3 regions of the Secundilactobacillus malefermentans genome follow, and region 3 is predicted to be linked to each of the others. Evidence: riboswitches for the same ligand, from Rfam matches in the RefSeq annotation. Region 3 holds a riboswitch; each other region holds the start of a gene.
What was found. Region 3 has a riboswitch for thiamine pyrophosphate ahead of FGL90_RS02670 (ECF transporter S component). Riboswitches for the same ligand answer to the same signal wherever they lie in the genome.
Positions count from the first base shown of each region.

Region 1: another riboswitch for thiamine pyrophosphate. It lies ahead of tenA (thiaminase II); the one in region 3 lies ahead of FGL90_RS02670 (ECF transporter S component).
Region 2: another riboswitch for thiamine pyrophosphate. It lies ahead of thiM (hydroxyethylthiazole kinase); the one in region 3 lies ahead of FGL90_RS02670 (ECF transporter S component).

Region 1 covers NZ_CP042371.1:839,964-850,430, reverse strand. Annotated here, with positions in the region: gene FGL90_RS04200 (ABC transporter permease) at 1-343, shown strand, start outside; gene FGL90_RS04195 (ABC transporter ATP-binding protein) at 795-1,454, shown strand; gene FGL90_RS04190 (response regulator transcription factor) at 1,745-2,431, shown strand; gene FGL90_RS04185 (sensor histidine kinase) at 2,436-3,728, shown strand; gene FGL90_RS04180 (LysR family transcriptional regulator) at 3,973-4,854, shown strand; gene FGL90_RS04175 (flavodoxin) at 4,951-5,445, shown strand; gene FGL90_RS04170 (DUF3737 family protein) at 5,519-6,385, shown strand; gene FGL90_RS04165 (MalY/PatB family protein) at 6,386-7,552, shown strand; gene tenA (thiaminase II) at 7,608-8,285, opposite strand; TPP riboswitch at 8,333-8,421, opposite strand; gene FGL90_RS04155 (acyltransferase family protein) at 8,480-9,532, opposite strand; gene FGL90_RS04150 (MFS transporter) at 9,765-10,467, opposite strand, start outside.
Region 2 covers NZ_CP042371.1:1,008,322-1,018,788, forward strand. Annotated here, with positions in the region: gene FGL90_RS04850 (NCS2 family permease) at 1-995, opposite strand, end outside; gene FGL90_RS04855 (aldo/keto reductase) at 1,175-2,116, opposite strand; gene FGL90_RS04860 (NAD(P)H-binding protein) at 2,214-2,774, shown strand; gene proB (glutamate 5-kinase) at 2,857-3,702, shown strand; gene FGL90_RS04870 (glutamate-5-semialdehyde dehydrogenase) at 3,689-4,936, shown strand; gene FGL90_RS04875 (hypothetical protein) at 5,006-5,356, shown strand; gene FGL90_RS04880 (polysaccharide deacetylase family protein) at 5,406-6,188, shown strand; TPP riboswitch at 6,295-6,400, shown strand; gene thiM (hydroxyethylthiazole kinase) at 6,471-7,262, shown strand; gene thiD (bifunctional hydroxymethylpyrimidine kinase/phosphomethylpyrimidine kinase) at 7,279-8,094, shown strand; gene thiE (thiamine phosphate synthase) at 8,094-8,735, shown strand; gene cytX (putative hydroxymethylpyrimidine transporter CytX) at 8,751-9,923, shown strand; gene FGL90_RS04905 (ArgE/DapE family deacylase) at 9,963-10,467, opposite strand, start outside.
Region 3 covers NZ_CP042371.1:527,638-538,104, forward strand. Annotated here, with positions in the region: gene FGL90_RS02630 (LTA synthase family protein) at 1-192, shown strand, start outside; gene FGL90_RS02635 (ISL3 family transposase) at 242-1,525, opposite strand; gene FGL90_RS02640 (NAD(P)/FAD-dependent oxidoreductase) at 1,727-2,731, opposite strand; gene FGL90_RS02645 (PrsW family intramembrane metalloprotease) at 2,748-3,803, opposite strand; gene FGL90_RS02650 (nucleoside hydrolase) at 3,956-4,915, shown strand; gene FGL90_RS02655 (Cof-type HAD-IIB family hydrolase) at 4,972-5,772, opposite strand; gene FGL90_RS02660 (Cof-type HAD-IIB family hydrolase) at 5,778-6,581, opposite strand; gene FGL90_RS02665 (D-alanyl-D-alanine carboxypeptidase family protein) at 6,611-7,879, opposite strand; TPP riboswitch at 8,009-8,098, shown strand; gene FGL90_RS02670 (ECF transporter S component) at 8,215-8,781, shown strand; gene FGL90_RS02675 (ABC transporter ATP-binding protein) at 8,797-10,236, shown strand; gene FGL90_RS02680 (energy-coupling factor transporter transmembrane component T family protein) at 10,233-10,467, shown strand, end outside.

The sequences.
Region 1 (10,467 bases), 310 kb from region 3:
TATTGTGGGTAATAAGGTTGGTAACCAACTTCTGGCACAGCAAAATTCCTCTCTAACAACGTCAACGAGTACGGGCACCTCAACTGGTGGACCAGGCGGTGGTGGTCAGGGACAGGCACCTGGTGGCACTGGTGGCGGCGCCAAAATGGGTCGTCCAGGAATGAGCCAAGGAACAACTTCAACGTCTAAAGCGAGTCAGCTTAAGAGCCTGAAGACGACGATTACGCCATCGTCAATTATGAAGTTGGGTGGTTTAGGATTTGTCATTATCGCGTTGGCAGTGTGTGTTGCTTCAATAGGAATTTTGAGATTGAAGCCAAAGAAAATATTGACGAGTGAATAAACCAGTCCGACTGGTCGCTTTAGCGACATAACTACTTCACTTCAAGGAAGATTCTCGTTCCGAGAATCTCTGATGTTTCGGGCGTTGTCCATTCAACTAAAGCAAAAGTCGCTAAGTTGAAGCATGGCAGTTCGGATGGTTCTCCGTATGAGAATTAGATTTTGCGTCAGCAAAATAGACATTGAAAGCGAATAGGTCCCAGTCCGACTAGTCGTTCTAGCGACATAACTACTTCACTCTAAGGAATATTCTCGTTCCGAGAATCTCTGATGTTCCGGGCGTTGTCCATTCAACTAAAGCAAAAGTCGCTAAGTTGAAGTATGGCAGTTTGGATGGTTCTCCGTATGAGAATCAGATTTTGCGACAGCAAAATAGACATTGAAAACGAGTAGGTCCCAGTCCGACTGGTCGCTTTAGCGACATAACCATTGAAAGCGAAAGGAGCGCACACATGTTAGAAGTTAAAGAACTTACCCATGCGTATGCAAATTCAGAACCGTTATATGAAAATGTTAACCTGAGTTTTGATCAAAGTAAGGTCTATACGTTTGTTGGGGCTTCCGGTTCTGGCAAAACAACTTTTCTATCATTCATTGCTGGATTAGACTCCCCCCAAACGGGAGAAATCACAATTGATGATAAGAATATCAATAAAATTGGGTTAACAAATTATCGCCGCACCAAAATTGCGATGATTTTCCAACAATATAACTTAATGTCATACATGTCAGCGATTGATAACGTTTTGACGGCACTTGATATCACTAAGTCCAGTCATCGCGGTGACAAACAATTTGTGCTTGATTCTTTGAAAAATGTGGGCATTTCAGAAGAAAAGGCACGTAAGAACGTTCAGAAATTATCTGGTGGTGAACAACAGCGAGTGGCCATCGCTAGAGCTTTGGTTGTGGATGCAACAACGGTTATCGCCGATGAACCGACTGGAAATTTAGATGCTGCCAACTCGGAAATGATTTTAAAGTTATTCCAGGATCTGGCGCATAATCATCACAAAACAGTTATCATCGTGACGCATGATTCAGAAATTGCCAAGCAGGGCGATGTCAAAATTGAATTAAAGGATAATCAATTCAAAGTGTCTAACAATTAGGTTTCACTTTAGGGTTGGCAATGAAGTTGGCCCGTTAATAGGGTAAAATAGAGAAAAGCAAAAGGTTGGCTCAAATCGAGAGGTTTGGGGCAACCTTGTTGTGAAATGTTGTGACGATCCACGATTGCTTGCGAGGACTAACGAAGAGCCTGGAAGAGGAACTTGTTCCTCGTAGGCTAGAGTTAGACGTAGTACGCAGTGGAGCGGAGCACGAATAGAAATGTTGTGACGATTCACAGTTGCTTCAATTCACGAAACGAAATCTTGCGAACAAAATTGGGATGGTGTACATGGCAAGTAGCATAAAAATATTATTGATTGAAGATGATCACCAGTTATCAGACAGCGTCAAAGGATTCTTACAGGACGTTGGCGAGGTGACCCAGGCATTCGATGGCGAGCAAGGCGAATATTTAGCCATTGAAGAGCCCTTTGACTTATTCATCGTGGATTTGATGTTGCCGCTCATGAACGGTATCGAAGTTATCAAGAGTGCCCGAAAAAATAAAGTGAAAACACCGGCGCTCATTTTAACGGCTAAGGATGGTCTGGATGATAAAGTAACGGGATTTCAGGCTGGTGCGGACGACTATTTGACGAAACCTTTTCATCGTGAAGAACTCATTTTGCGGGTGAAGGCGTTGCTCAAACGAAGCGGTGTTTATCAAGACGACCAACGACTGGTCGTTGATGATGCAATGTGGTTAAATACTGAAAATCGCCAGGTTTTAATTTCCGATCAAGCCCTCAAGTTAGTGGGTAAGGAGTACGATATTTTAGCCTACTTGGTGCAAAACAAAAACATCATCGTCTCCCGCGAGCAGATTTTTGACCGAGTGTGGGGGATGGACTCCGACACGACGATTAACGTGGTCAACATTTATATTAGTAACCTAAGACGAAAATTGGAGCATGCGGGTCGGCCAGACTTGATTCAAACGCTTCGAAACGTCGGATTCTTACTGGAAGTGAAGTAATTTAGTGGATAAAATTGTTAATCGCAAACAACAGTTACGGTTATTTTTAACCGAGTTAATCAGTTTTATGGTCATTTTCTCGATCTTAGGGCTGATTATCTTTGCGCGCTTTCAACAAAGTACCTATGCAAACATTGATAAAGGATTAGAGCAGCGGGCAGCCATCGTGTCCAAGAAGCCAATGCTAATGGATCGACCTTCTGATTTTAAGACGATTACGATTTACTACGATAAAAATGGCAAAATTTTGAATCGCGACAGTCTCCAGCGCTTTTCCGCGTCAATTTTGAAGGTCAAAGGGCAAACGAAAGATCTCAATAAAACTTTTAGCAAACAGGTTGGTAAAGCAACCATGCGTGGCGTTTACGTAAAAGTAAATGCAGACACGCAGCGGCATCGCCTACCGGCAGGGGTGGAAAAGCGAAATAATATTAAAAATAACGATTTTTTGAAGAACGCCAAGTACGCCATGGTGCTTCAGAACATCACCCCAGATTTGCAGGGGATTAATCGATTTAAAAATCTGTTGTTAGCAGCGCTGATTTTATTTGGACTATTAGTTTTCATCATTAGTTACATTGTCTCGCGGATTAACATGAAACCCGTTCTAAAGGCCTGGCAACAGCAGCAGGACTTTGTTGACAGTGCCGCGCATGAAATTCGGACACCATTGACCATCATCCAGAATCAGCTGGAGGGCTTGATGACCAAACCCAACGATACGATTAAGGATCAGATTGACCCAATTATCATGTCGCTGTCGGAAATTAGGCGATTAAATGGGTTGACGAGCGATATGCTTACCTTGGCCCGCGCGAATTCCAACGCCATTGCCATCAAAAAAACGAGCGTCGTTGTGCCGGAATTTATGAGCGAAGTGTTGGATCCGTACCAAGAATTTGTTCAAAGTGAGGATAAACAGTTTGTGATTAAGACGGAAACAACGCAGTCCGTCATGCTGGATACCAAACGAATTAATCAGCTACTGGTGATTTTGCTGGATAATGCCGCCAAATATACGATGCCGGGTGATACGATTACGGTGCGCACGGTTATCGAAAACAACTCGCTGAAAATTCAGGTCATGGATACTGGGCAGGGAATCAGTGATGCGAACAAGAAGCGAATCTTTGATCGATTCTATCGGGAAGAACGCTCAGGCAATAAGGAAACCGGTGGAAATGGGTTAGGACTTGCGATCGCTGCTTGGATTATTAAGGCACATAATGGTCGCATTAAAGTGACCGATAATCCCGGTGGTGGTAGTATCTTCACCGTGGTACTTCCAATAAAATAAGACAAAAAGACGGAGCTGGGACAAAACATTTGTTTTGTCCCAGCTCTGTTATTTCCGAATACTTTTGCTTAGTCGGGTTCCAAAAGGCTGCTTTCTCCGCCTAGCTACGATCAACAAACAATCCCAAGTGCAGGATTATTCGTTAATCTAGGCTATGCTCAAAAGCAAACCGCCTTTCGTCTCACCCTCGTTTTTCAATGGTATAATAAATCTATTAGAATTCGAAATGGAGGGAAACCAGCACATGGAACTACGACTTTTACAGTACTTTTGGATGGTGGCAGATGTCGGCACAGTTTCCGGTGCTGCGGAACAGCTCCATATTACCCAACCAACCTTGAGTCGGCAGTTGCGTGAACTCGAAGATGAGCTGGGCACGCCACTATTCGACCGCGAAAAGGGACGATTTCGACTAACCGAAGCGGGGCTATTTTTAAAGAGTCGGGCTGAAGAAATTTTGGAACTGTCTCAATCGACTGAGCAAGCCTTCGTTGACAGGCGCCATCAACTATTCAGTGGCACCTTCAAAATTGGCTGTGTGGAAGCTGATAATTCGGACACCATGGCAATGATGGTGGAAGAATTTGTGCGTGATTATCCCGAAGTGAAATTTGATATTACAACAGGCACCAGTGATGATATTATCGACCGTTTGGACAAAGGGCTGGTCGATATGGCAATCCTATTGGAACCAATTGATACGGAAAAATACGCCACTTTGACATTACCACGCCAAGAAAAATGGGGATTATTAGTAGCGAACAACTCATTTTTGGCAACCAAAACAGGGATTACACCTGCTGATATCAAGGGGATGCCACTCATGATTTCCAAACGACCGGAAATTACTAAATTGATTTCAAATTGGGCAAAAATTGACCCCAGCGAATTAAACGTGGTTGGCAATTTCAATTTGGCATTTAATATTTTACCGTTGGTCGAAAAACAAGTTGCCGCTGCCGTTGGAATCGAAGGGGCGGTCACTAATCGGAATGTAGAGACAACCTTTCTGCCACTAGACCCGGCCATTTCCACTAACTGTGTACTTGCTTGGCGGAAAAATCGGGTCATGTCACCGGTGGCCTCCGAGCTAATCAAGCGTTTTAAAAATGCTTTTCAAGCATAGATTAACTTTCATTAAGTATTAGACGATGAAGAGAACGAGCTGTACGCTATTGATAATCAATAGTGACGGCTTTTTTAGTTGAAAGGAGGGTTTGAAATGGCAGTCGTGATTTACTTTTCCCATGGTGGTGAAACGCTGATTAACGGAGAAATTAAAAAATTAGACATTGGAAATACGGCCAAATTAGCGCAACTAATTGGTAAGCAGTTAGGGATGCCAACGTTCCCCATTTTGGCGGCCATTCCCTATCCCGACAGTTATGATCAGACTCTCCAACGGAGCAAACTTGATGCTGACAAACTAGTCGCAATCCAACCAATTGCAGTCGATTTAAAGGCAGAACGGGACATTTACATTGGCTTTCCCGTTTGGTGGGGCACACTACCGGGAGCAGTAGCTACGTTTTTACAGCAGGCGACGCTTTCTGGCAAAGTTATCCACCCATTTTGTACACATGAGGGGAGCGGGTTTGGCAATTGCCTCGAAGTCATTCATGAGCTCGTCCCCGATGCAACGATTGCGAAAGGATTACCGATGCGCGGGTCACGGGTAGGATGTGCAAGTCAGGCTGTTTCAAATTGGCTAAATTAACTTATTAATACAACGATTAGTGCTAAAGTAGAACTTACGGAAAGTTTCTTTTTAGGCATAAGGAGGACTTATATTGACAACTTATCAAAATCAATTATTCACTGGTGAACGATCACTCTTTGCGGAGCAGGACGCCACCCTCAACCAAGTCACATTTAGCGATGGTGAATCGCCATTGAAGGAAAGTCGCAACATTAACTTGAAGAACACCATTTTTAAATGGAAGTACCCGCTTTGGTACAGCAATCACATCGAAGCAGATCACATCATTTTGGAAGAAATGTCTCGATCCGGAATCTGGTATACCAACGATATCAAAGTGACAAATAGTTCCATCCAGGCGCCCAAAGAATTTAGGCGGGGCAAGGGAATTACCCTGATTAACGATTATTTTTCAGATGCAGATGAGACATTGTGGAACTGTTCGAATATTCATATTGAAAATGTGCAGGTCCGCGGTGACTACTTTGGCATGAACAGCGAAAATATTTACGCGGACCACCTCAGCTTAATTGGAAACTACGGGTTTGATGGCGCTAAAAACGTTGAGATTCATAACTCAACGTTTGTGACCAAGGATGCTTTTTGGAACTGTGAGAACGTGACCATTTACGATTCCACCATTAACGGTGAGTACTTGGGCTGGAACACCAAAAGTCTAACGCTCATTAACTGTACCATTGAGAGTGATCAGGGCCTTTGCTACATCGACCACCTTGTCATGAAAAACTGCACGTTACTCGAGACCGATTTGGCATTCGAATACTGCAGTGATATTGATGCGGACATCCATTCCAATATTACTAGCGTTAAAAATCCAATCAGCGGCATCATTAAAGCTGAGTCAATTGGCGAATTAATTATGGAAGTCGACAAAGTGGATCCATCAAAGACGACCATCATCACCAATGACGCTCAGACAGAAAGACGGGCGGGCTAAATGGCTAATTTTGAGCAAAAATTGAACCGCCGCAACACAAATTCCGTCAAATGGGACATCAAACCGAATGAACTGCCAATGTGGATTGCAGATATGGACTTTCAAACGGCACCCGCAATTATTGAGGCGCTGCGCAAGAAGGTCGACTTTGGCGTTTTTGGTTATGAAGAGCCGGGGGACGACTACTTTGATGCTGTCGCAAATTGGTACCAAACGGAGCATCACGCTCATTTGGAAAACGAGTGGCAGATATTCTGTACTGGCGTTGTACCAGCTATTTCGTCCATTGTTCGCAGTAGTAGCAACGTTGGCGACACCGTTTTGGTACAGGAACCGGTTTATAATATTTTTTACAATTCAATCGAAAATAATGGGCGACACGTGCTATCAAACGACTTAGTTTATGATGAAACGAATCACCGCTATCATATCGATTTCGAGGACCTGGCAGCTAAATTAGCAGAACCACTGACAACGTTGATGATTCTTTGTAACCCACACAATCCGGTGGGCAAGGTGTGGTCACGGGATGAGCTCACTAAAATTGCAACGCTATGTCAAAAGAACCACGTCACCTTATTAAGCGATGAAATTCATGGGGATCTCGTCTTTGGAGAGCCTCACTATACGCCCGTTTTCTCACTACCTGAAAATTTGCGGAACAACACCATCACTTGTGTGTCACCCAGCAAGACGTTCAACGTTGCGGCGATGCACGCTGCAACCGTTATTGTGCCCGAGCCTCATTTGCGCGCTTCAGTCTCTCGCGGCCTCAATAACGAGGAGCTAGGTGAGCCAAATTTTGCCGCATTACCGGGAACAATCGCTGCGTATACGCAGGGAGCTGACTGGTTGCATGAACTAAAGGCGAAGCTGACTGAGAACCGGGACGAGGTTGCCAAATTTGTTCGCGACCAGTTGCCACAAATTCGATTAGTGTCGGAGAACGCCACCTATCTACTTTGGTTCGATGTTCGTGACTTAACCGATGATGCGCAGAAACTGACCGACTTTTTGCGTCAAGAAACCGGATTAATTTTGTCGACCGGAAACGACTATCGTGGTGATGGCCACGACTTTATTCGGATGAACATTGCGTGTCCAACGGCACAGTTGCAAGATGCTTTGGCACGGTTGAAACAGGGAATAACAGCATTTAAAGGTTAAAAAATGGTTTAACCCGGACTATTTCCGTTGGGTTAAACCATTTTTGTGTGTTTATTTAAATACTTAAACTTTCGTACGGCCATTTTTCTTTGGTATAAGCCATTTCCCAGAATTCGAGCTCATATTCACTACTTTTCATGAAGGCATCCTTCATGTCGACTTGTTCTGCGGCATCAACTGCCGTACTTTCGCGGTCAACGAGGTCAATCATATCCGTCGTTGCGGTTGTGAACGCATCAGCTGCGTAGCCATCAATGAATTGCTGATAAATGGGAACGGGGGATGTTGCCTGGCTCAACTGCTTTCCAATGTTGCTATACAGCCAGTAACAGGGGAGGAGTGCAGCAATTGCCCGCGCCGGAGACCCGGCGTTCAGTTCGTAGTACATGTGAGTCACATATTTATAAGTTGCTGGAGACAAAGGGGTTGCGGCAATTTCAGCTTGAGAAATCGTTAACTGGTTAAGCATATCGTTACGGATGAGCGTTTCTTCGTTGTCTTCAGCGCCAGCGCCTGCTAACAAAATGGCCTTATCTTGAGGATTAGTCACTTTTGCGGCGATAATTTCGTGCAATTTACCAAATTCCATTAAATAGTGTTGATCCTGTTTGAGATAGTAGCGAAACGTTGCCAGTGGAAGCGTTCCAGCCGCTAGTTCCTGAATAAATGGATGGCGCATGCTCTTTTGCCAAAGTGGTTTAGCTGTCGTGTATAAATCATCAGTAAATTTCATCGTAATTCCCTTCCAGACTGAAAAGCGACCACCTACAAAACGCAGGGGTCGCTTACTTTTCGACTTCCTTCGTCAGTATTAACTGCACAGGTTCAATGGGTCTAATCTCAGCCAAATGGCACCCCAGTCCGATAAATTTAGTTTTATGGTTACACGATTATTATAGCTTAAAAGGCTGACAAATACTGCTCATTCTAATCTTTGCTAGAACTAAAATTTCGCGAGCTCTTATTGCCTTGAATCTTTTGCTTAATTGCCTGATACAGGACCATCACGATGACCGGTAACAGAACCCCCGCAACAACTTGCCATTGCCATGAGGTCCAGCCGATTCGATCCATGATGTCAAAAATGAATCGGTGCCAGTACATGATGACCAATGAATGCTCACCAATGATGGCCAGCAAGCCACCGGTAAATGGAATCCATTTGGAAACGTAGTACGAAACTCCGAAGACGCCTGCGACCATTAAAAATGGAACGATGGCAACCCAGGTTGTCGCGTTGGCAGGGCGGGCGTTGATACTGTGTGACTTCATGAAGAAGGCAAAGTGGAATTTATCCAAATGCTCCATGTACAGCAAGAACGCACCGATGGCCATACTGCCCAGAACCACATACCATTTTTCAATCAGTTGGCGTGCGTGTCTGAAAAATTCGCGCCCCATGAACATAAAGAAGAAGGCGAGAAATGTGATATCGAAGTCCCACGGCGTTGCGTAAAAGTTAAAATGTTTCCAAATTGTGATGTGCGTGTAGGACATGCCAACAATCAGGCTTAGAAAAGCAAGAATGTATTGAAGGCGAACTGATTTAACGTAGGTAATCACGAACGTTGTGACGATTAACGATAGAATGAAAACTTCGATAAACCACGAATTTGTGACGTAAAGGTTCAGCGTTCGGCCACCCCAAAGTAATCGAAGGAAATAGCCCCGGGTATACCACCATTGTTTGTCATAGATAAAGTGATACGCCAGGATGAAGAAGGCACCTAGGACAAAGTAGCCAATCAGTAACGGCCAAATGCGCTTTTTAAAGAATGCCCACCACGTTGGAATAATCTTATGTAAATCATTTGAGATTGGTTTGAGGAAAAAGCCCCCAACAATGAAGAACAGTGGCATGTGCCACCAGTATATAAAATGGAAAAAAGCCCCATGATACGGTAAATTATGTCCTAAAACGACGGCGATAATCCCAAAGGCTTTTGCAACGTCAATCCACTGGATTCGTTGGCGCTTCATAATTTTGTCACCCCTATATTTTCTATCGAATAATAACCATTATAATACTAAGTGTTTTAAAGTGTCATTTCAGCTGTTTAATGGTTACAAGTTGGTTACAGGATTCACTAGCAAATAAATTATTTTTTGGGTTCAAACAAAAATTAGGACAGGAGCTAGTATTTAATTGTTTTCATAATATCAATTTCATAGATAAGTCAAAAAAAGAGCTAATCGTTTTTGATTAGTTCTTTTACTTTGCCATTGATTGAGTAGTTCTACGATCCTTGCGATATGCTCGCGTTACGACAACCAAATTAATGAGAACCAGAAGAACGGTCATCAGAAAGACATAACGGTAATCTAAGGCACTCGCAACAGCCGAGGCTAACAATGGGCCAATCACTGATCCAATTGCCTGGAAGGATTGATTATAACTAAAAATTCGACTCACAACTTCGCTGGGGGTGTTTAGGGTCATCACCGTTTGCGTGACGGGTAGCAGGGCGGCGTCAGAAATTCCGACCAAGAAGCGGAGAATCCCTAGTTGAATGACGGTTGTCACGAAGAACATTGGGAAGAAGACGACCCCGCAGAAAATGAGCCCAACAATGAGGACCTTTTGCGGGCCAATTTTATCACCAAGCGCCCCCAATTGTGGTGCTGCAAAAATAGTCGCGATACCGGGAAGCGCCGCAATTACCCCACTCACAAACGCCACGTTACCCGAACCATGCATGAGTTCTTTGATGAAGAGACTCAAGATTGGGTTAATGGAGGTCGTTGCCGCTTGAATCAGCATGGACGAAATAATCATCGCCCAAACGATTGAAGGGTTTTTGATATGGACAAACGGGCTCTCGGATTTGTCCTGACTGGTTGTGGGATGAAAATTTTCTTTCACAAAGAAGAGGGTGGATAGTGATGCAATCAACATCAAGCCACCAAAGCAATAG
Region 2 (10,467 bases), 480 kb from region 3:
AAGAGACATCCAGTGATGATGGCGGTGAAACCAGTTCGGCCACCGACTGCAATCCCGGCAGATGATTCAACGAAAGCACCCATTGGGGAAGTTCCCAATAGTGACCCAACAACCATTGTTGAAGAATCAGCAGCAAGTGCCTTACCAATTCGTGGAATTTTATTGTCTTTAACGAGACCGGCTTGTTCAGCAAGGCCCACTAAAGTTCCAGTTGTATCAAAGAAGGTCACTAACAGGAACGTTAGCACAACGACCACCAGTTGCAGCGAATTAATATCAGTTACATGATAGAAGGCTTGCATAAAGGTTGGTTTCAAACTTGGAACACCGGAAACGATGTGGCTAGGAACCGCAATCAAATGGGTGAACATTCCCACAATTGTCGTACCAACCATTCCGATGAAGATGGCACCGGGAACCTTTGCGCTCATCAGAACCAGCGTTAGAATCAACCCAACAATTGTTAACCAAGTTGTCCCAACGTTTAAGGGCCCTAAGCCAATGATGTTCGACTTGTTAGCGACGACGAGCCCGCCTTCGCTTAACCCAATAAAGGCGATGAATAGCCCGATCCCGGCCGCAATCGCCATTTTTAAATCACGAGGAATTGCATCAACAATTTTTTCACGGAGTTTAAATGCCGTCAAAATGATGAACAGGATTGAGGCAACAAACACACCGGCTAAGGCAGTCTGCCATGGGAAGCCCATTCCGATGACAACGGAATATGAGAAGAAGGCGTTAATCCCTAAACTTGAAGATAGTGCAATTGGATAACGGGCAACAATTCCCATTACGAAACAGCCAAAGGCACTGGCTAGCGCGGTTGCTGTAAACACAGCGCCCTTATCCATGCCGGAGTCTCCTAAAACGCTAGGATTTACGAATAAAATGTAAACCATTGAAATGAACGTGGTTAATCCCGCAAGTGTTTCGGTACGGAAGTTGGTACCGAGTTCGTCAAACTTGAAATACTGAGCAATTTTGTTAGTCATTAATAAACGACTCCTTCAATAAATTATGATAAATGCGAAACACGAACATTAATTTCGCTAATGTTCGTGTTTTATACGACCTTTTACTTATTAATGATAACATCTTATGAATATAATGACAATACACGAATAAAAAAAGATAGCCTCCGATAAAGGTTATCTTTTTTTGAATGGAATTTTTAATTTGAAAGTGATTTAAAGGCATTATCAATTGAATTATAGTCGTTATCTGAAAGGGTAAGATCCATTGCTTTAGCATTGTTAAGGACCTGTTCCGGCTGTCTAGCACCAGGAATGACAACGCTAATCGCTGGATTTTTGATGTACCAAGCAAGAATTAACTGGGCCATGGTTGCATCGTGTGCATCTGCTAGAGGCTGTAAATTATTAACGGCTTGCACAATTCCAGCAAAGCGGTCACCTGAAAAGTTTGGGTTATTTTGACGTGGATCGTCGCTAGGAAAATCGGTTGCTTCATGGTATTTACCCGTTAAAAGGCCTGAACCTAACGGGAAGTAAGGAACAAATGAAATTTGATGTTCTTTGAGGTATGGGAAGAGGCTAGTTTCAGCATCGCGATGAATGAGGCTGTAATTATCCTCAATGATATCAATTTGGTTATCGACATTTCCCTCTTTAATTTGGTCGAGGCTGAAATTAGAAACACCGATTGCCCGAATTTTTCCGGCCTTTTTGAGATCAGCTAAAGCGTTAACAGCTTCTGCCTTTGGTGTGCTTGAGTCGGGGAAATGGATGTAAAAAATATCGATGTAGTCAGTTTTCAGACGCTTGAGTGCCTCATCAACTGATTGCTTGAGGAAAGCGGGTGAATTATTGAGTTTGCCATTTTGGGTAGGATCCTGCGCAGCCTTTGTCGCAATCGTCACTTTACTGCGATCGTACTTTTGTAAAACTTGGCCGATGATTTCTTCAGATCGACCAAGACCATAAGCATATGCCGTGTCTAATAGCGTAATGCCGTTGTCTAAGGCGGCTTCAACTACTTTGGCACCTTTGTCATCATCCAAATTCGGAAATAGATTATGGCCACCTACCTTATTCGTTCCCAATCCAAGTGGGGTTGAGACAACTCCAGTGTTACCAATTTTTACGATATCCATGACGACGGAACCTCCTTGTTTAAATTAACGTTAGCGTACCCCCAAAGTATAGTACACTGGAGGTATAAAAACATAATCATATGACGAGGCAATTGATTTGAAAACAATTTTGATATTAGGAGCAGCTCAACCGGTAGCTAAGCTAGTGGCGGCTCAGCTTCAAGGCCAGGACCAATATAATTTAAGGCTGTGGTCGACAGGTGATCCACACAAGGCGGCTGCCTATATGGATGCGGTAAAGAATGTGGACATCATCTATTCGGACTTTACGGGGATGGATGTTGACTGGAATATTGAGACGGTCACTGAGGCCATGCGCCAACAAGAAAATAACAGTGCTCGGTTCATTTTCCGATCAGTTTCGGGAATTGATGGAGAGCTAACAAATTCAGCTCAATATACGGGTATTCAGGATAAAGAGAAGTTTCTGGATCAACAGCGTTATGCCATCAAAATGATTGATGAGGCAGAAATTCCGTACACCATTTTGCGAGTGGGAAATGTGATTGACGGACCAAAGACAGATTTCACCATTTATAATGAAGGAAACCAGATTCCATTTGGAAATGTTTCATGTGAAACACTGGCCACAATAGTGGTTGACGAGATTTCAAATGCAGCACACGTTAATCAGTCAATTGGTATCATTGAAAAATAGGGATATAGCTTGCTATGAAAGCCTTTTTACGCTATTATCTGATAAACTATTAAAAACTAATTAGGAAAAAGGGGAAATCAAGATGCAAGTGGGGAACGCCAAACGCCAAATTAATGCGAATCGGATTGTGGTCAAGATTGGAACGAGCAGCTTGATTTACCCCGATGGCAAATTAAATTTAAAGACAATTGACCAGCTTGCTTTTGTGTTGAGTGCGCTTTGTAATCAAGGAAAACAGGTGATTTTGGTTTCCTCTGGCGCAATTGGCGTTGGGTTAAATCAACTAAATTTGACGGAACGGCCAACCAGTATTTCAGCACAGCAGGCCTTGGCATCCATTGGTCAAAGCAAGCTCATCATGATTTTTAATCAACGCTTTGAACACTATGGTCAGCAAATTGGTCAATTGTTGTTGACGCATGACGTTTTTGATTATCCGAAAAGTCGGCAGAATGTGCTAAACACATTTGAGAAACTGCTTCAACGCAACGTGATTCCAATCGTTAATGAAAATGATTCGGTGGCCGTTGATGAACTTGACCATAAAACGCGATTTGGGGATAACGATCAACTATCAGCGATTGTGGCGAGTCGAACAAACGCAGATTTGCTGATTATGCTGTCGGATATTGATGGTTTTTACAATATGAATCCCCTTAAAAGTCCGGATGCAGCACTCATTTCTGAGGTTGATCAAATCACACCTGCCACCTTTGAGGTTGCGGGTGGTAAGGGCAGTGAATATGGCACAGGCGGTATGTTTACAAAGCTGAAGGCTGCCGAACGACTCATGAACGAGAACCGCCAAATGGTGCTCGCAAACGGTCGAGAACCTAAAATTATATTTGATATTTTAGCCGGTATTCCGGTTGGAACGTGGTTTAACCCCCTTCAACGAAAGGAGTTTTCTAGTCATGGAAGCAAATAAATTAACGGTACTTGGTAAACAAGCCCAAACAGCGGCAAGTCAACTGGCCCAATTGGCTACAGCAAAAAAGAATGAGTTACTAGAAGCAATGGCGACGAGCCTAATCGCTCATCAAACTGAAATTTTAGCGGCAAATGCACGAGATCTCGCTGAAGCAACCCAGTTAAAGCAGAGCTTTATTGATCGCTTAACGTTAACGGCGGATCGACTTGCGGATATGGCTGCTGGCATGCGCCAGGTTGCCCATCTTGATGATCCAATCGGCAACGTTGATAAAATGTGGCGAAATGAGGCTGGCCTATTAATTGGTAAGCAGCGGGTTCCTTTAGGCGTGATTGGGATTATTTTTGAAGCGCGGCCAAACGTCACAGCCGATGCCGCAGCGTTGTGTTTTAAAAGTGGTAACGCCGTGATGCTTCGCGGTGGCAAGGAAGCAATTCAAACCAATATTGCGGTCAGCAATGCCTTGCGAAGTGCCTTGGAGGAACAACAGGTTGACGCTAACGCCATTCAAATGGTGACGGATACGACTCACGAATCTGCCAATGAAATGATGCAGTTAGTTGGCTATATCAACGTGTTAATCCCACGTGGTAGTCAACGGTTGATCCAGCACGTCGTTGAGACGGCAAAGGTTCCCGTCATCGAAACTGGTGCGGGAAACTGCCACATTTACGTGGATTCAGATGCTGATTTGCAAATGGCGATTGATATTACCGTCAACGCAAAGGTTCAACGCCCCTCCGTTTGTAATTCTGCTGAAAAATTAGTCATTCATTCGGCTGTTGCACAGAACTATTTGCCAAAGATTGCGGCTGCTTTAGCTGAAAAGGATGTGCAGTTGCGCGGTGATGATCGTGCTTGCAGCATTGTTCCCAACATGATTAAGGCGGATGAGGAAGATTGGTCGACTGAGTATAACGACCTGATTATGGCAGTGAAGGTGGTTGACTCAGAGGATGAAGCAATTGCCCATATTAATCGCTACAATACGAAGCATTCAGAGGCAATCATCACGAACAATTATCAAAATGGCCAAACCTTTTTGCAACAAATTGACGCGGCCTGTGTTTACATTAATGCGTCAACACGATTTACGGATGGTTTTGAATTTGGGTTTGGTGCTGAAATTGGGATTAGCACGCAAAAATTACATGCGCGTGGTCCCATGGGGCTGAACGAATTGACCTCGATAAAGTACATTATTTACGGAAATGGTCAGGTACGAAAATGAGAGTCATTCTTAGTCCTATTTAGAGAAAAGGCTGTTAAAATATAGATGAGAAATGGAGGTGATTCGCAGTTGGCTATCAAAGTTAATCGAGAACAATTAGATGTCGTTAAACAGAATATGATGGAAGCAAATCAGCGCTCTCATTTCATTATTTTTGAATCAGTTGAGAATCAGACTAGCGAGGCCCTGCGACTCATCACGGATTACGATAGTTTCCAAACGATTAAAGAGCAGCATCATGATGAAGCAAGCATGGCAATTGCGCAGGATATCGTTCCCATTACCGACACACTTGCAAAATGGGCATTGGCTGAGAATGCAGCGGCTAATAATCCGACTGATTCGGGTGTTTTGAAAGATTTGGAAAAGTGTACGAATGATGTTTTGAAAGAGAATAAATTAGCAGAAAATCAAGCTTAATATTATTGTTAGCGGCAAGTTGGTCACGTTTTGGAAGGGGAGATCCAAAATGAAAAAATCAATGATGCTTCATAGCAACCTATTTAAAAATGTGAATCGGGGATTCATTATGGTTGCCGCCGTTTCTGGGGGACTTTTTCTAGGGGGACAGCAGCAAGCTTCTGCAGCGACGACACCAGCACCAGTCGAAATTAATCAGGGCTTTGCTCACACAACTGTCGGAAACACAAAAAAGTATGTCAGTTTGACGTTTGATGATGGGCCAAGCCCAACATTGACACCGAGACTTCTAAAAATCTTGAAGAAGTACAACGTTCCGGCGACATTCTTTGAAGTTGGCTATAATGTGAAGGCGCATCCGGCAACCAGCCGTTTGGTCCTCAAGTATGGCCACACAATTGGGAATCATTCGTGGAATCATCCCGATTTGGCAGGCATGTCAATGAGAAGTGCCAAGAGTCAAATTAGTCGAACGGATAAGGTCATCTACAAGGCAACGAAGACTAAGCCGAAGTACATTCGTCCACCATATGGGTCAATTACGCACGCTGAAATTAAAGCGTTCAACCGTCCAATTATTCAATGGAACGTTGATTCATTAGATTGGTCCTATCTCAATGCGGCAAGAACAGCTAACCATGTCGTTGCAACCACTCATGGGCGTTCCATCATTTTGATGCATGATATTCATGCAACTTCGGTGGCGGCGGTCCCAAGCATTATCAAACGATTGCGAGCTAAAGGCTACGTTTTTGTTTCACTTGATAAGCAGTTTAACGGAAATTTGAAACCTGGTTATCAGTATTTTGGGTATGGTGATTATCGAAAGTAAATGAGAATGGTAGATTAATCAGGGCTTAGCTGGCTCTGATTTTTTTAATTGTATCCGTTTACTTTCTCATTGACTCAACCTTTGAATATCAGTATGATTGAACCATAAACAACACGAGGGGTGTCCATTAGTGGGCTGAGATGTTGCTGCACGCAACGATCCCTTTGAACCTGTAAGTTCACACTTGCGTAGGAACGTGTTATCAGTCGGTAAAGAAGTGAGGACCGTCATCCTATGTGTAAGGGTGGCGGTCCATTTTTGTGTTGAAAAAGGAGAAAATAAATGAAACTTTCACTATTAACTAAGTTACGACAACAAAATCCCATCGTCCTCAATATTTCGAACTTTGTCACGGTACAAGATGTGGCAAACGGCATCAATGCCATCGGGGGCTCACCCATCATGTCCGAGGAAATAGCTGAAACTGAAGCCATGGTACAAATGAGTCGTGCGGTTGCCCTTAATTTGGGTGCGTTTACGGAAGCCCAAGTCGCCCACATCCGAAAAATGGGGCGTTTGGCAAATGAATATGGCAAACCGGTCATCCTTGATCCGGTCGCAGTTGGGGCAGTGAAGTATCGATTGGAAGTGGCCCAACGACTGCTGACTGATTTTCAAGTGTCAGTCATTCGGGGTAACGCTGGCGAAATTGCAGCACTCGCAGAGGTAGACTGGGCAGCCAAGGGAATCGACGCTGGTGAAGGAAGCGGCGACCTCGTGGAGATTGCAAAGGCGGCAGCGAGTCGATACCACTGTGTTGTTATTTTAAGTGGCCCAACCGATGTTATTTCGGATGGCAAGAACGTGGTAAAGGTTGAAAATGGGACCCCCCTATTCCAACTACACGTGGGATCAGGCGACATGCTTTCAAGCATCGTGGGAGTCTTTGATGCCGTGGCGGATGGTGATGATTTTGAAGCTGCTCAAACGGCATGCCTGGTCTTTGCGGCAAGCGGTCAATTAGTGGCCGAGGAACTGGGAGCTGAATTGCCAGGAACCTTTTCAATGAAGTTGATGGACAAACTCCATTTAGTGACTGAAGCAGATATTGAGAAAATTGCGAAATTTAAATAGAAGGAGTTCAACAATAATGAGTGAAATAAATGAGTTTCCACAAACCTTAACCATCGCTGGAACGGATTCTGGCGGTGGTGCGGGCGTCATGGCGGACATTAAAACGATGCAGGAACGCCACACGTTTGCTGCAGCAGTGATTGTTGCGGTGACCGCACAAAATACGCTGGGGGTGCAGGATTTCATGGCCCTTCCAGAAAAAATCATTGATGAACAGTTTGCGTCCATTGCAGCTGATTTGAAGATTCGGGCGTGCAAAACGGGCATGCTAGCGGATGCGGAACACGTGCGAATTGTTGTGACTAATTTGAAAAAAGGTGATTTTGGTCCCCTAATTGTCGACCCAGTGATGATTGCAAAGGGCGGTGCTGCCTTATTAGCGGACGATGCAATTCAAGTTGTCCGGGATGAATTAGTTCCACTGGCAACCTTGATTACGCCAAATTTACCGGAAGCAGAACGTCTAACGGACATGAAAATTAACTCAAAAGCGGATATGGAGCAGGCGGCCCGAAAGCTGCAAGAGATGGGGGCTAAAAACGTCCTGATTAAGGGTGGCCATGGGGATGAAGATGAAGTCAGTGATTTGACACGTTTGGAATCTGGGAAAACATTCTGGGTCTCTGCACCGCGAGTGGACACGATTCGAACTCACGGAACGGGCGACACTTTGTCGTCTTGTATCACATCTGAGTTGGCAAAGGGTCAGTCGATGGAGCAGGCCATCAGAATTGCCAAAAAATACGTTGAGGCCGCAATTGCGGATGGGATTCAGGTTGGAAATGGACACGGCCCACTCAACCATTGGGCCTATCGAAAGGTGGTAGACTAATGGGAATTCAGTTTAAGCCAGAGCAGTTAAAAGCTTACTTTGTTTGTGGCTCACAAGATGTGCATGGTGATTTTGTGACGATTGTGAAGCAGGCGATTGATGCGGGAATAACGATGTTCCAATTTCGGGATAAGGGCGCTGGGTCGACTTTGACACCCAGCCAAAGGTTAGTCGTTGCTGGCCAAATCCGCAAAATGTGTCGGGACGCTGAGGTGCCATTTGTCGTGGATGATGATGTTGAATTAGCACTGGCAGTTGGCGCCGATGGGGTTCACGTGGGACAGTCTGACGAGCAAATTCAGCGTGTGATTCAGCAGGTGGGATCCAAGATGTTTGTGGGATATTCCTGCTCGAATTTAACTGAAATCAACCGGGCAAATGAAATTGCTGGAATTGCTTACTATGGGAGTGGTCCCATTTTTGAAACGGGCTCCAAGGCGGATGCGGATCCGGTCATTGGAATTGCAGGGTTGGCCAAATTGGTGACCGCAGCCACGCGGCCAGTTGTGGCAATTGGTGGTATTACCGAAGCATCGTTGACCCCAATTATCAAAACGGGTGCTGCAGGATCGGCCGTTATTTCAATGATTGCGCAGAGTGATGATCTTAAACGGACCGTTTCAGCGATGAACCGGGCGTAAGGAGGGAATTAATAAATGTATAAGGCGTTAAGGAGTCAATTTTTACTCTGGATGGGCGCTGCAATCTCGATTGCAGAAATCGTCACGGGGACGCTCATTGCCCCGCTTGGATTAGCAAAAGGAACGCTCGCAATTATAGTGGGTCATTTGATTGGTTGTTTTTTGTTCTTACTGCCAGCGGGATACATAGGCGCCGTTCAGCACCAAACCGCCATTCAGTCCACGGAATCGGCTTTTGGCAAGCAGGGTGTGTGGGGCTTTTCACTGATAAATGCGTTGCAACTTCTGGGATGGACGGCCGTGATGATTGTGAATGCTGCCCAGGCAATGAATGGTGTTTCAAGGCGATTATTTGGCTTTCAGAGTACTTGGGTCATGAGCGCCATTGTGGCGGTGCTAATCATTATCTGGCTACTGTTGGATACAAAACTTCTTTTCAGAATAAATAATTTTGTGGTTGGCCTGCTATTTTTAGGAGCGCTACTGATGCTTTTTGAAATCTTCAAAGCCCCAGTTGCCAGTCATCAGGTGGCGACGGGGGGAATGACGTTTGGTGGTGCGGTCGAGCTCAACGTCACAATGGCGTTATCCTGGTTACCACTTATTGGTGATTACACGCGAACAACGAAACGGCCGCTACAGATTGCGTTGACCAGTGCTTTAGGGTATTTTGTTGGCAGTTTATTTATGTTCATGACGGGGTTACTGATTGTGACTCGAACGGGGATGACTGATATTGCCAGCTTGCTAACCGCGAGTGGCTTAGGATTAGTGGCATTATTCATTGTGATCTTTTCAACGGTCACAACGACGTTCATGGATGCCTACTCAGCGGCCACCAATATCGATAATCTTTTTCACAGTAAAAAAACGAACTTTATTGGGGTTGGCGTGACAATCGTTGGGTTATTAATTGCGTTGGTGGTCTCGATGACGTTCTATCAAAACTTTCTTTACTTCATTGGGTCAGTTTTTACGCCATTGTACGCAATCGTATTTGTGACCTTTTTCATCACAAAACAAAGTCTGCCAAAGCTTTGGAACTTAGGATTGTGGTTAATAGGCGTTTGGGGTTACTATGCACTGCAACAGGTTGCTAGCCCACTAGGAACGACATTTCTATTGTTGATTGGAATGGCAATATTGGTGGTAGCGAGTCACTGGCTAGTGAAGCTGATTAAAAACTAAAAATACCGATCCGCAATTTTTTGCGGGTCGGTATTTATTTTAGCTTAAAAATGATTTCACCATGTTTTTATATATTTGATTGACTGCTAAATAATTTTCGATTTCGACGTGTTCATCTGTTCGGTGAGCTTGATCCCAGCCACCTGACCCAAGAACAACGAGCGGAAATTGATTAGCCGACTTCGTATACTCGGAAGCATCGGTGGCGCCATGAATCACGGTCAGTTGACTTGGTTTCCCTAAAGCGTCATCGGCAATCTGCTTAATCTGTGTGACAAATTTAGAGTTAGGATCGGAAATGACGGGTTTAAAGCTGTAATTCACTTTGAAGTCGAGGTCAACTTTATCTTCTTGATTCAATTTGGCAACGACTTCGTTTAGTCGATCGATGACGTGTTGGTTATCAAATTCGGGAATTGGGCGAATGTTTCCTTGGAGAACGGCGCTACCGGGGATGCTGTTGACCTGGTCGCCACTATGAAACATGGTGACGCTGTGCACCAATGGGCCGAGTTCAGGACTTGGTTTGACGTCATCAAATGCA
Region 3 (10,467 bases):
TATTCCGATGGCTTACAAAAAGAAGAAAAGCTGGAAGACAAATTGGCGAAGAAATCAACCAGTCTCTTAAGCGAGAATAATGATAAGTCAACGTTGCCATTCTATAAAACGGATGCACCTGAACTTAATCACAAATCAACCGATTCTAATCGAATTAAGATTACGAATCCAGATGATAATAGTGGCAAATAAGTGGCTCTCTGTCAAATCCTGTTGATAGATAGTTTTACAGAACTAGAAGCTAAGCGGCTTCTAGTTCTGTTTTTGTATTTGGTTTTGTTCTCATTTGTTGAAGTTTGATCCGCGAGATTAAATGATGGAAATTTCTAAATCCAAACGCAGTCCGCTGAATCTGCTTAATCATCCGATTAATACCTTCAATTGGGCCGTTAGAATACTTAGATTCACTGGCATTCAAGACAATTTCCAGATTACTTTTAAACGTTTTTAGTGTTTCCTTCATTTGAAAACTTAGGTTTTCATTTTTGTAGAGATAGTGGACAATGCCATCTTTGTCATGATTTTTAAGACAGGACATGATACCTTGCAGCGCATCGTATGTGCTCGAAATAGTGTCATCAGTGTTAAGCCCCATTTGTACTCGCCCTTGTTGAGTTAACTGCTGTCGTAAATGACGATCATAGAAAGTTTGGCTGACTTCTAGTTCATCAATGTGCTTCAAATATAGTTTCCATGAGAACTTAAGCAGTCGATATTCGATAGATTTCTTGTCATATTTTTTCATTGTCTGAACTCTAGTCTGGTTGAATGCCCGCGTCATCATGGCGATAATGTGGAATCGATCAACGACAATTTCTGCGTTTGGAAACATTTCCTTAACGATATCTTTATAGTAACTATTGAGATCCAGAGTTACGGTTTGAACCCGTTTTCGGGTATTGATATGGAATTTATTAAAGTACTCAATAATGCTTTTTTTATAGCGATCCGGCAAGATTTGTTGAATTTCATGGTTGCTGGCACCGTTAATACAGATAAAGTGTAATTGACCACCAACACCGCGAACTTCATCCATCGCTAAATGCTCTGGTAAGTAATCATAATTCCGGCGGAATAAATCATCGTAATTATCTAAATAGCGACAAATTGTACTTGGTGATACACAATTATCTAAGGCGATGCTGGCCTGAGTCCGGTCGTCCTGCAAATGCATGAATATTTTCTGTCGTGTGGCTTGCGAAATGTTGCAATATTTATCAACTAGACTAGTGGATGCCATTATTGAAGCACCACAGTCTTTACAAACTAATCGTTCCTTATGCAGCTCAAGGTACACTGGCTCACTGGCATTGGCTGACGGGTACGAAGTACGCGCAATGTAGTGACCATTATGGTTCAGATGATTGAAACCACATTGGGGACATCTCACACAGTTAACTTTAGCGTTGGCGATGTAAATCTTAGATTGTTTGTTTTTAATAGATTGGCTTTTATAAGCAAAAAAGTTAACGTTCTCGTCAGTTATGCTTAGGACGAACTTTATGGTATTATCAATAGGGTTCATGGGTTCTTATCTCCTTTAATGATGCTGTAGTGGGTGGATTTTATTGGATGGGGACCTGTGGGCTTTTAATTTACAAAAAAATCCTGTTAATAGATTACCACTCTGGCAATCCATCAACAGGAAAAAGTATAGAACCAAATAAGTTACTTGAATTGAGTCTATTTTCCAATAATCAAAAAGAAGGATTAACCTCCAATCAGGTTAATCCTTCTTTATTTTCAGTGACGTACTATGAACTGGACCCCGTTTGTCAGGGTATATTTGCTGCATCATGGCATTTATAGCAGTTGGCGCTTCGCCATAGGCCGTTGCAATTAGCTGCTGCTTGCCAGGGTAAAGCACGCCATCACCAATGGCAAAGATTCCCGGCTCACTGGTTTGCATCTTGCTATCAACTTTCAGCATCCGGTGATCTTCATCAAATTGAACGTGCCAGCCTGCCACAGCCTTGTTGTCCGAAATAAAACCGTAGCTGACAATGACGTCATCAACCAATAGTTGCTCAAATTGATCTTCCGTCTTGACGCGCTTCAACGAAATATTAAGTTGCTTTGTGGGTGTCTGCTCGATATCCTTCACCAAAAATGGCGTTTTAATCGTCACCGAGGAGTTTCTCAGCTTCTCAACCATATATTCCAATCCCCTAAACTGATCCCGTCTATGGACAAGTGTGACATGTTTAGCGAGTGGCTCCAGCATGAGGGCTTGGTCAATTGCCGAATCTCCTCCACCGGCAATTAAAACCTCATGATTTCGGAAATGTTCTAAATCTGAAACGCTATAAAAAACCTGCTTACCTTCAAACGAGTCGATATTCTCGACTGCTAATTTCCGAGGCGTAAACGCCCCATTTCCAATGGCCAATAGGATTTCCTTTGTATGGGTGATTCGCTGTGGTGTTACGATTTCAAACCCATCGGCTTCCCGCTTGATGTCCGTTACCGTTTGATTCTTAAAAATATCAATTGGAAAATCCTTAAATTGGTTATTCTGCTGGGCAATTAGTTGACTCCCCTTAATCGTTGGAAATCCTGCCACATCAAGAATTTCCTTTTCTGGGTAAAGGGCCTGAACTTGTCCGCCCAACTCTGAGAGACTCTCAATCAGTTGTGTCTTTGCCGTTCTTAATCCGGAGTAGAAACCTGCGAACATTCCTGCGGGTCCTCCGCCAATAATTGTAATATCATATCTTTCAGTTGCTGCCATGATCTCACCCTTTCTTTTATAGTAAATAGGTTGATTCGATTGTTTGCCCTTGCAGGGTTCTGACTTCTCGCAAGCCCGCGTTAATTAATACAAATATTGCCACCCAACCAATGATGATTAAACTCAATTTTTGCAAATCGAACGTATTGAACAACTCACCCGGAATATTCCAGTCCCACATTGCGTGCAGAAAGATGGCTAACAAATAGAATCTCAAAAATTTCATATCCTTCAGACTATCGCGATTGATTGGTACGTGGCGCTCCTTTGCCAAAACAATTGCGGCACCCACCATCGCTGACCAAATGGTGTGAGTGCCCAACGCCTGCCAACTTCTGATAAACAACGTGACCAGTCCATATTCACCCGTGTAGCCTGCCGTTTCAAAAACTGCGAAACCCGCACCAACTGCCGCCCCAATGAGCATTCCATTGAAAATATAGTTAAGCCGAAAGTGGTTCACAAAGTAAAATATAATCAGCATTTTTGCGGTTTCTTCAATAAACCCAATTGCAAACGCCGAGCCAATACTCACACCGTTTCCTGAAGGAATAATCGAGTATAGAATCATTGTCATTATTAGCGATAAAATGCCACCAATCAGAAAAACTTCCGTTGTTTGAAAAACTGATACGTTTTTAAAAACATTAATTTCAAAAAACATAATTAATAGTGAAAATGGCACCATTAGCGAGCCAATAAAGAGCATCCCCGGCACTGCTTTATCACTATGAAACACGAGGAAAAGCAGGGTTAGCAGTGCAAAACTCGATCCAAGCAACGCAAATACCCGCGAAAAAAGCCAGGGCTTTACGGGCGCCGATGAAACGGTTGCGAGCGCTGGTGTTGTCGATTTCGTGCCCACAATGAACAAGGCATCCGCCTCATCCTTCCCATGCTTCTTGAAAATCTCGGAAAACATGCGAAATAAGTGGATTTCGACAGCTTCATTTTCACCCGTCCACTCGTTCAACTCTTTTGTCGCATCATCCAACAGATGCTCATATCGTTTCCGTGCTTTTGCGGCTTTCTCGCTATTAGGTGATTTACTATTTTTAGAATTTTCAGACAACAGAATTCTCCTCTTTTTAAATTCGGTCTAAAAACATTATAAAGCATGTTCAGATTTTTTTCCGTGTAAATTAGATTTGTTTTTAAGCGCTTTCTCCCTTATCATTTAAGTAGAGACTAACATCTCGAATAAATGGTTGGAGGTTTTCACTCATGGCACGCAGAAAACTCATTTTGGACTTAGATACTGGAATCGATGATGCAATGGCAATTGCCTATGCACTCGGTGCACCCGATGTTGATTTAATTGGGATCATTGGCTCGTATGGGAACGTCATCGTTGAAGAAGGTGGCAAAAATAGCCTCAAGATTTTGGAACTTTTAGGTGCAACAGACGTACCCGTTTACTTAGGCGAATCGCACGCTTCTCAAACTGATCACTTTGATCGACTTCCAGTTAGCGCCAACATTCACGGCGAAAACGGAATTGGTGGTGTTCAATTACCAGAAGCAAAACGCCCACTTGAAACGACTTCTGGTGTCGACTTTCTGATTGATGCCGTGAACCAGTATGGTAAAGACCTAACGCTTGTTCCAACTGGTCCTCTAACCAACTTAGCCGCCGCAATCAAAAAGGATCCAGACCTCCCAACCAAAATTGGAAATGTGACCATCATGGGTGGCGCCCTAACCGTTCCCGGAAATGTGACTCCGTACGCTGAAGCCAATATTCACCAGGATGCGGAAGCTGCTAACGCGGTTTTCACTAGCCCAATTCGCCTCACAATGGTTGGCCTAGATGTTACTCTCAGAAATATTTTAACTAAAAAAGGAACACAAGAATGGCGTAATCTTAAGACAAAAGCTGGCACGGATTTTGCTGACATCGTCGACTACTATATCGATGCTTATGCCGATTTTGATGCGACTCTCCACGGCTGCGTACTTCATGATCCGCTCGCTGTTGGCGTTGCGCTTGATCCAACTTTAATTACCTCATTTGATTTAAATATGATTGTGTCGACTGACAAAGAAAGTTACGGTCGAACTATTGGTGATACTACTCGAATTAACCAACCAGATGCTAATATTACGGTTGGGTTAACCTCTGATAGTAAACGCTACTTAGAAACCTTTATGAATTACCTGACGAAACTTTTTAAGCAAAACTAATAGTTTAAATGATAAACGGGAGGATCAGCTAATCATGCTGGTCCTCCCGTTTTTATTTATTTAAAAAAGCCATCCGTAAAGGCTGCCACGCCATCATCCTCATTTGAGAGGGTTATTTCATTTGCCGCCTGCTTAATTTCATCAGTTCCGTTGGCCATTGAAACGCCAACCTTGGCTGCTTTAATCATTCCCAAATCATTTTCAGCATCCCCAAACGTCATTAAGTTATCATAAGTCCAATTGAAATGGGTTAATAATTCTAGCAGCCCAACTGCCTTATCCATATCGTGATCGAGGAATTCAATAATTTGCGGTTGAGACCGAACAATATGGTAGTGCGCCGTCATATTCTGATCGAGCGTCGCCTGAACCAGGTCGATTTTCTCCCGTTGCGAAGCCATGACAGCCTTGCTAAAAAGACCATCCCCCAGTTTTGCAAATGGTGTTGGTGTGTAGTTCATCGAAGCACCCAACATTTGCTGATAAATTGAGGGCGTCAAATCGCTGACTGGATAGACTTGATCAAAGTCGAGAACATCCAGCGGGAATTCATGCTGTTTGGCAAATTCGTACAGCGGTGCAAGCCCAGTTAGCTTGAGCCCCTGCTTCGCCAAAACCTTTTTATCTGTATTATGGATGACAAGCGCGCCATTAAAGGTGATTGTGTAGTCCAAATCGCTCGTCAGGCCAAGCTGCTCGATGTATTTCCAAATAGCATTAATTGGACGTCCCGTGCACAAAACCACCATCATCCCAGCCTCATGAAGCTTTTTCAGCGCCTGCTCATTTCTCTGGCTAATGCGCTTATCATTCGTTAGCAACGTATTATCTAAATCCAACGCAATCATATTAATCATTTGTTCTACCCCTTGTCATCTATATATTCTGCTATGGTATTCAAGACACCCTCATCATTGTTGTCCCACTTTGTCACAAATGGTGCTATTGTTAATACTTCCGGCGCAGCATTTTTCATTGCGTATCCGTATTTGGCCATGCGTAACATTTCAATGTCGTTACCACTATCGCCAAACGTTAGCGTCTCGGCAGGCGAAACTTGCCACTCTTTTTGAAGTTGTTTTAACGCATAGGCTTTATGAACGTGCGGCAAAATAACATCGAGGCCCCCAAGCCCACTTGAGGTAGCCCTAAGTTTTCCGGAAAATGTTTCGTTAAATAATTTTTCCTTTGCGCGAACATCCTCATCTTCCCAGGTTAAATCAACTTTATAAATGTCATCACTTACCGTCATCAAATCAGTGACCGAATTGAATTTGCTGTAGAAGTAACTGGATTCCCCAAATCGAGTTGAATCCGACTTCAATTCTGTGTAAGCACCATTTTTCCCGGAAAGAATGACGTGAACTTCTGCAAATGCTGGTTCTGACATGACCCAATTAATCGCTTTTTTCCAAAGTTCGCTAGGAATAACTTCCGATTGGATAATTTGATCATTAACGGCGATCACTGCGCCATTTTCCGCAACGTAGGTCACTTCGCCTTTGATATCGGCGAAAGTTTCCTTCAAATGTATTAATTGATTTCCGCTTGCCGCAACAAAATGAATTTCCGCCTGATTCATTTGGGTCAATAATTTTTGAAACCTTGGTTGATTAAACATTCGATTATCCTTTAAAAAAGTACCATCCATGTCTGTTGCAATCATTTTAATCACGTGTAAGCTCCTCCAAACCATTAATTAATGTGAAATTGGGATTGTAACTTCAGCTCACCCAAAAGCGACTCCTTTTGCCGATTTGTATTTCGTTCCATTTTGAACTGCTTAGTTAGCGAAATGGCTCCGATTGGTACGTTGATCGTCTTAGTATACTTCATCAATTTATCGGTATCCTTAAACGCATTCTTATCTTTCAAAATAACGGTCACAATCCGATTACCATGCAGGGCAGCCGTTCCAACGTAACAAATCCCCGCCTTTTCGGTGTAGCCAGTCTTCAACCCATCAACTTGAAGCTGATTATCATAGTCTGCTGCTCCCTCAAGTAGTGGATTATAATTGTAAAGCGTTTGACCATCGACCTTTTTTGTTCGTTGATTGCTGAAGTCGACTATTTCGGGATAACGCAATAATAATTTTCTCGCTATCGTTGCTAAATTGCTTGCGGAAAGCTTATTGGCGCCGTCACGACTGCTACCTGGTAAAACTAAATCAAACTTTTTTAAGTCTTCATTTTCAAGCCCAGATGCAGATACAAAATGAGTTTGTGTCAAATGCCAATCTTGCGCAGTTTGATTCATTAGGGCAACAAATTTTGTATTTGATCCAGCCACCCACTCGCCAAGCGCGATGGCAGCATTATTGGATGATTGCACCACCGCTGCATTCACTAAGTCGCGAACCGTGTATTGATGCGTTGTTTTAAATTTGAACCCACCATATTCAGTATCTCGACTCATCTTGATTAAGTTCTTATTCTGGGTTGCCGTCACAACCTGGTTCCAGCCATTTTTCATTGAGTGAACCTTTGTTAAAACGAGGTACAGCGTCATTAACTTTGCGGTTGAAGCAACGAGCTTTGGACTATTCACATTTTTAGCATACAACGTCTGTCCGGTGGCGAGATTCATCGACAAAGCGGCCGTTGCGTTCTTCAAATTTGGTCCCGTTGCATTTGCTGCCCTTTTTAAATAACGCGACCAAATCCAACCTTGCTTTTGGTCACTAAGGTACACGTAGCTTACCCTGGAGACGCCACGACTCGAAACCGCGCTGCTCTTCTTAACGACGTACGAGATTCGATTAACATCCGTCCCAACTGAAAGGGTCTGCTTGGTACGGGGATTGTAGATGGTCGCGGCGCTATTCACGATTCGATAGGCTTGTGGCTGACTCAGCACTTCACTCACCGACTGCCCAGCCGCGGCATGCCCCGTCATTGGCATCATGAAAAGCAGACCAAAAACTGCCACAATGAGCCTAAATAAAATTTGCCGATATTTCAACCGTTATCACCTCACCAATTTGTTACCCTTAATTTTAGCAAATTCAAATGAGAAAGACAGGCTTACAGCAAAACTTAAACTTCTTGCAACCCCTTTCAATTTCTGGTAGTCTTGGTACTGTAAATTAGTTAAATATGTCTGGGGTGCCATTTGGCTGAGATAACACCCATTGAACCTGATCTGGTTAGTACCAGCGAAGGGAGATAAAATGAACGGTTCTATCATCTTTTTAGACGTGGAAACCCTCGACTCAGCTAGAGTCGGGGGCTTTTTATTTGGAAAAACACCCCTTTTCCACATTTAACTAACTACAACATTTTAAAGGGGGATTCACTATGAATATATTTAAAGCTTGGCATTTACGCGACATTATCACACTTGCCTTAATTTCCATCTTCTTTGGTGTCATCTACTGGGTCATCATTCCACTTTACAATGGCCTAACCATTGCACTTACGCCAATTGGTCTTGGACCAGCCGCCAACGACATTTTGATGGGCGTTTGGGTCATGGCTGGACCGTTAGCTGGCTACATGTTTAGAATTGCCGGCTCTGCCACCCTTGGCGAACTTCTCGGCTCCGTTGTTGAAATGTTTCTTGGTGGCCAATGGGGCGCAAGCACGTTAATCTCCGGAATTGTCCAGGGAATTGGATCAGAATTAGGCTTTACGTTGACTGGCTACAAACTGTACAACTGGTTCAGTCTAAGCTTAAGTGTTTTCACCACAACGGTTGTCACGTTTGGCTGGGACATGATTCGAAATGGGTACAATAAATATCACATTGGTCTATTACTGACCCTATTTCTCATTCGATTGGTCTCCACTTTCTTTTTCAGTGGCGTCCTCGTCAAATTGATCATGAATCTTTTAGAGAAGAGCCATATTTTAGCACCGCGTTAAATTGGAGGAATTCTTGTGGCAGCCGTAACGATTAAGAATCTTACATTCTCATACTCAACTGAACACACTAGCCTACCAGCGACGCTCAAAAATCTAAACTTAACGTTTCCTAGTGGAAAGTTCTCATTGCTCATCGGACCTTCTGGAACCGGAAAATCGACTTTACTCAAACTACTCGCAAATTTGTACCCTGCATTTCGTGGGCGTTTAGAGACGGGCACAATTTTGTATGACGACCAATCGCTTGCCGACATGCAGCCTAGCAGCATTAGTCGAATGGTTGCCCTCATGTTTCAAGATCCGGACCAACAATTTGCAATGGATACAGTTGAAAATGAAATCATCTTTGCGCTAGAAAATTTACAGGTTGCCCCTGAACAAATCTCCGCAGCCGTCGAGCGGGCGCTTGAATTTGTCGACATTACAAATTTGCGTCATCGCGTTCTTTCTACTTTGTCTGGCGGAGAAAAGCAGAAAGTGGCATTGGCAATCATCGTTGCCATGGATAGCGATGTCATTTTGTTGGATGAACCATTTGCCAGTATCGATCGCGGTTCGCGTCAGTTCCTCTTAAACCGCCTTGCAAAATTACGAGATGACGCTGGAAAAACCATCATTTTGGCAGACCACAATTTGAGCGGTTACCAAGATTTGGTGGATGCCGTCTTTGAGCTCGACCCTGCAGCAAAACAGATTACGCGTTTGTCAGATGAGCAAGCCGAAAACCGGTTTGCCAATTTTGACCACCAACTCTCACCCGTCAAATTAGGCATCCCCACCGCTGAGGAAAGCCAAGTCCTTCACCTTAGCCAATTAACGCTGGCCACGCCAAGGGAAACTTTGGTGCATGTCGATTCTTTAGGATTTGCTAAGGGAAAGATTACCCTCCTGACTGGTGAAAACGGCTCTGGTAAATCAACACTCTTTAACGCCATTACGCGATTGGGCCACTATCAAGGACAAATTACTTATCTTGCCGATGACATTCAAAAAATCCGCCTAAAGCGCTACGCCATGCAAGTTGGCCTCATGTTTCAAGATGCTCAATCACAGTTTCTGGGAATCACGGTCGACGAGGAGCTCGCCATCTCCAAAAAAGCGAGTCATCATCCTGATTATTATACCGATTCCAAAATTACAGAAATGCTTACCACTATTAATTTGAGTGGCCGCGGTGACCAAGTTGTTTATTCATTAAGCGAGGGGCAAAAGAAAAAGCTGCAACTCTTAGAAATGCTCATCGTGGGCTCACCCGTTCTTCTTTTAGATGAACCTTTAAAGGGACTCGATCTCAAATCAGTTACCGAGGTTGCTACCTTCATTGCAACGGCCAGCCATGAGTTGGGGCAAACTTTCATCATAATTAGTCATCAGCTAACCGGACTTGCAGCCATTGTAGATTATCATCTGACTTTAGCTAACCAAACGCTGACTTATGAGGAGGAACTAAAATGAATCCCAGCATAAAAATGTTACTGGCATTATTGATTGCCGTTGAGGTTTCATTCACCCAGTCATGGTCAGTCAACCTCATTCTCGTTTTGGGAAGCTTAATTTGGCTAATCGCGGTCAAAGTAGCCCCTCGAAAGATTGGCCTGCTCTTCTTGGTGCCAATTCTACCCGCCATTGCAATTACAATTTCAATGTACCTTTGGACTGATCAATCCGTCCACTTTATCCTCGTTC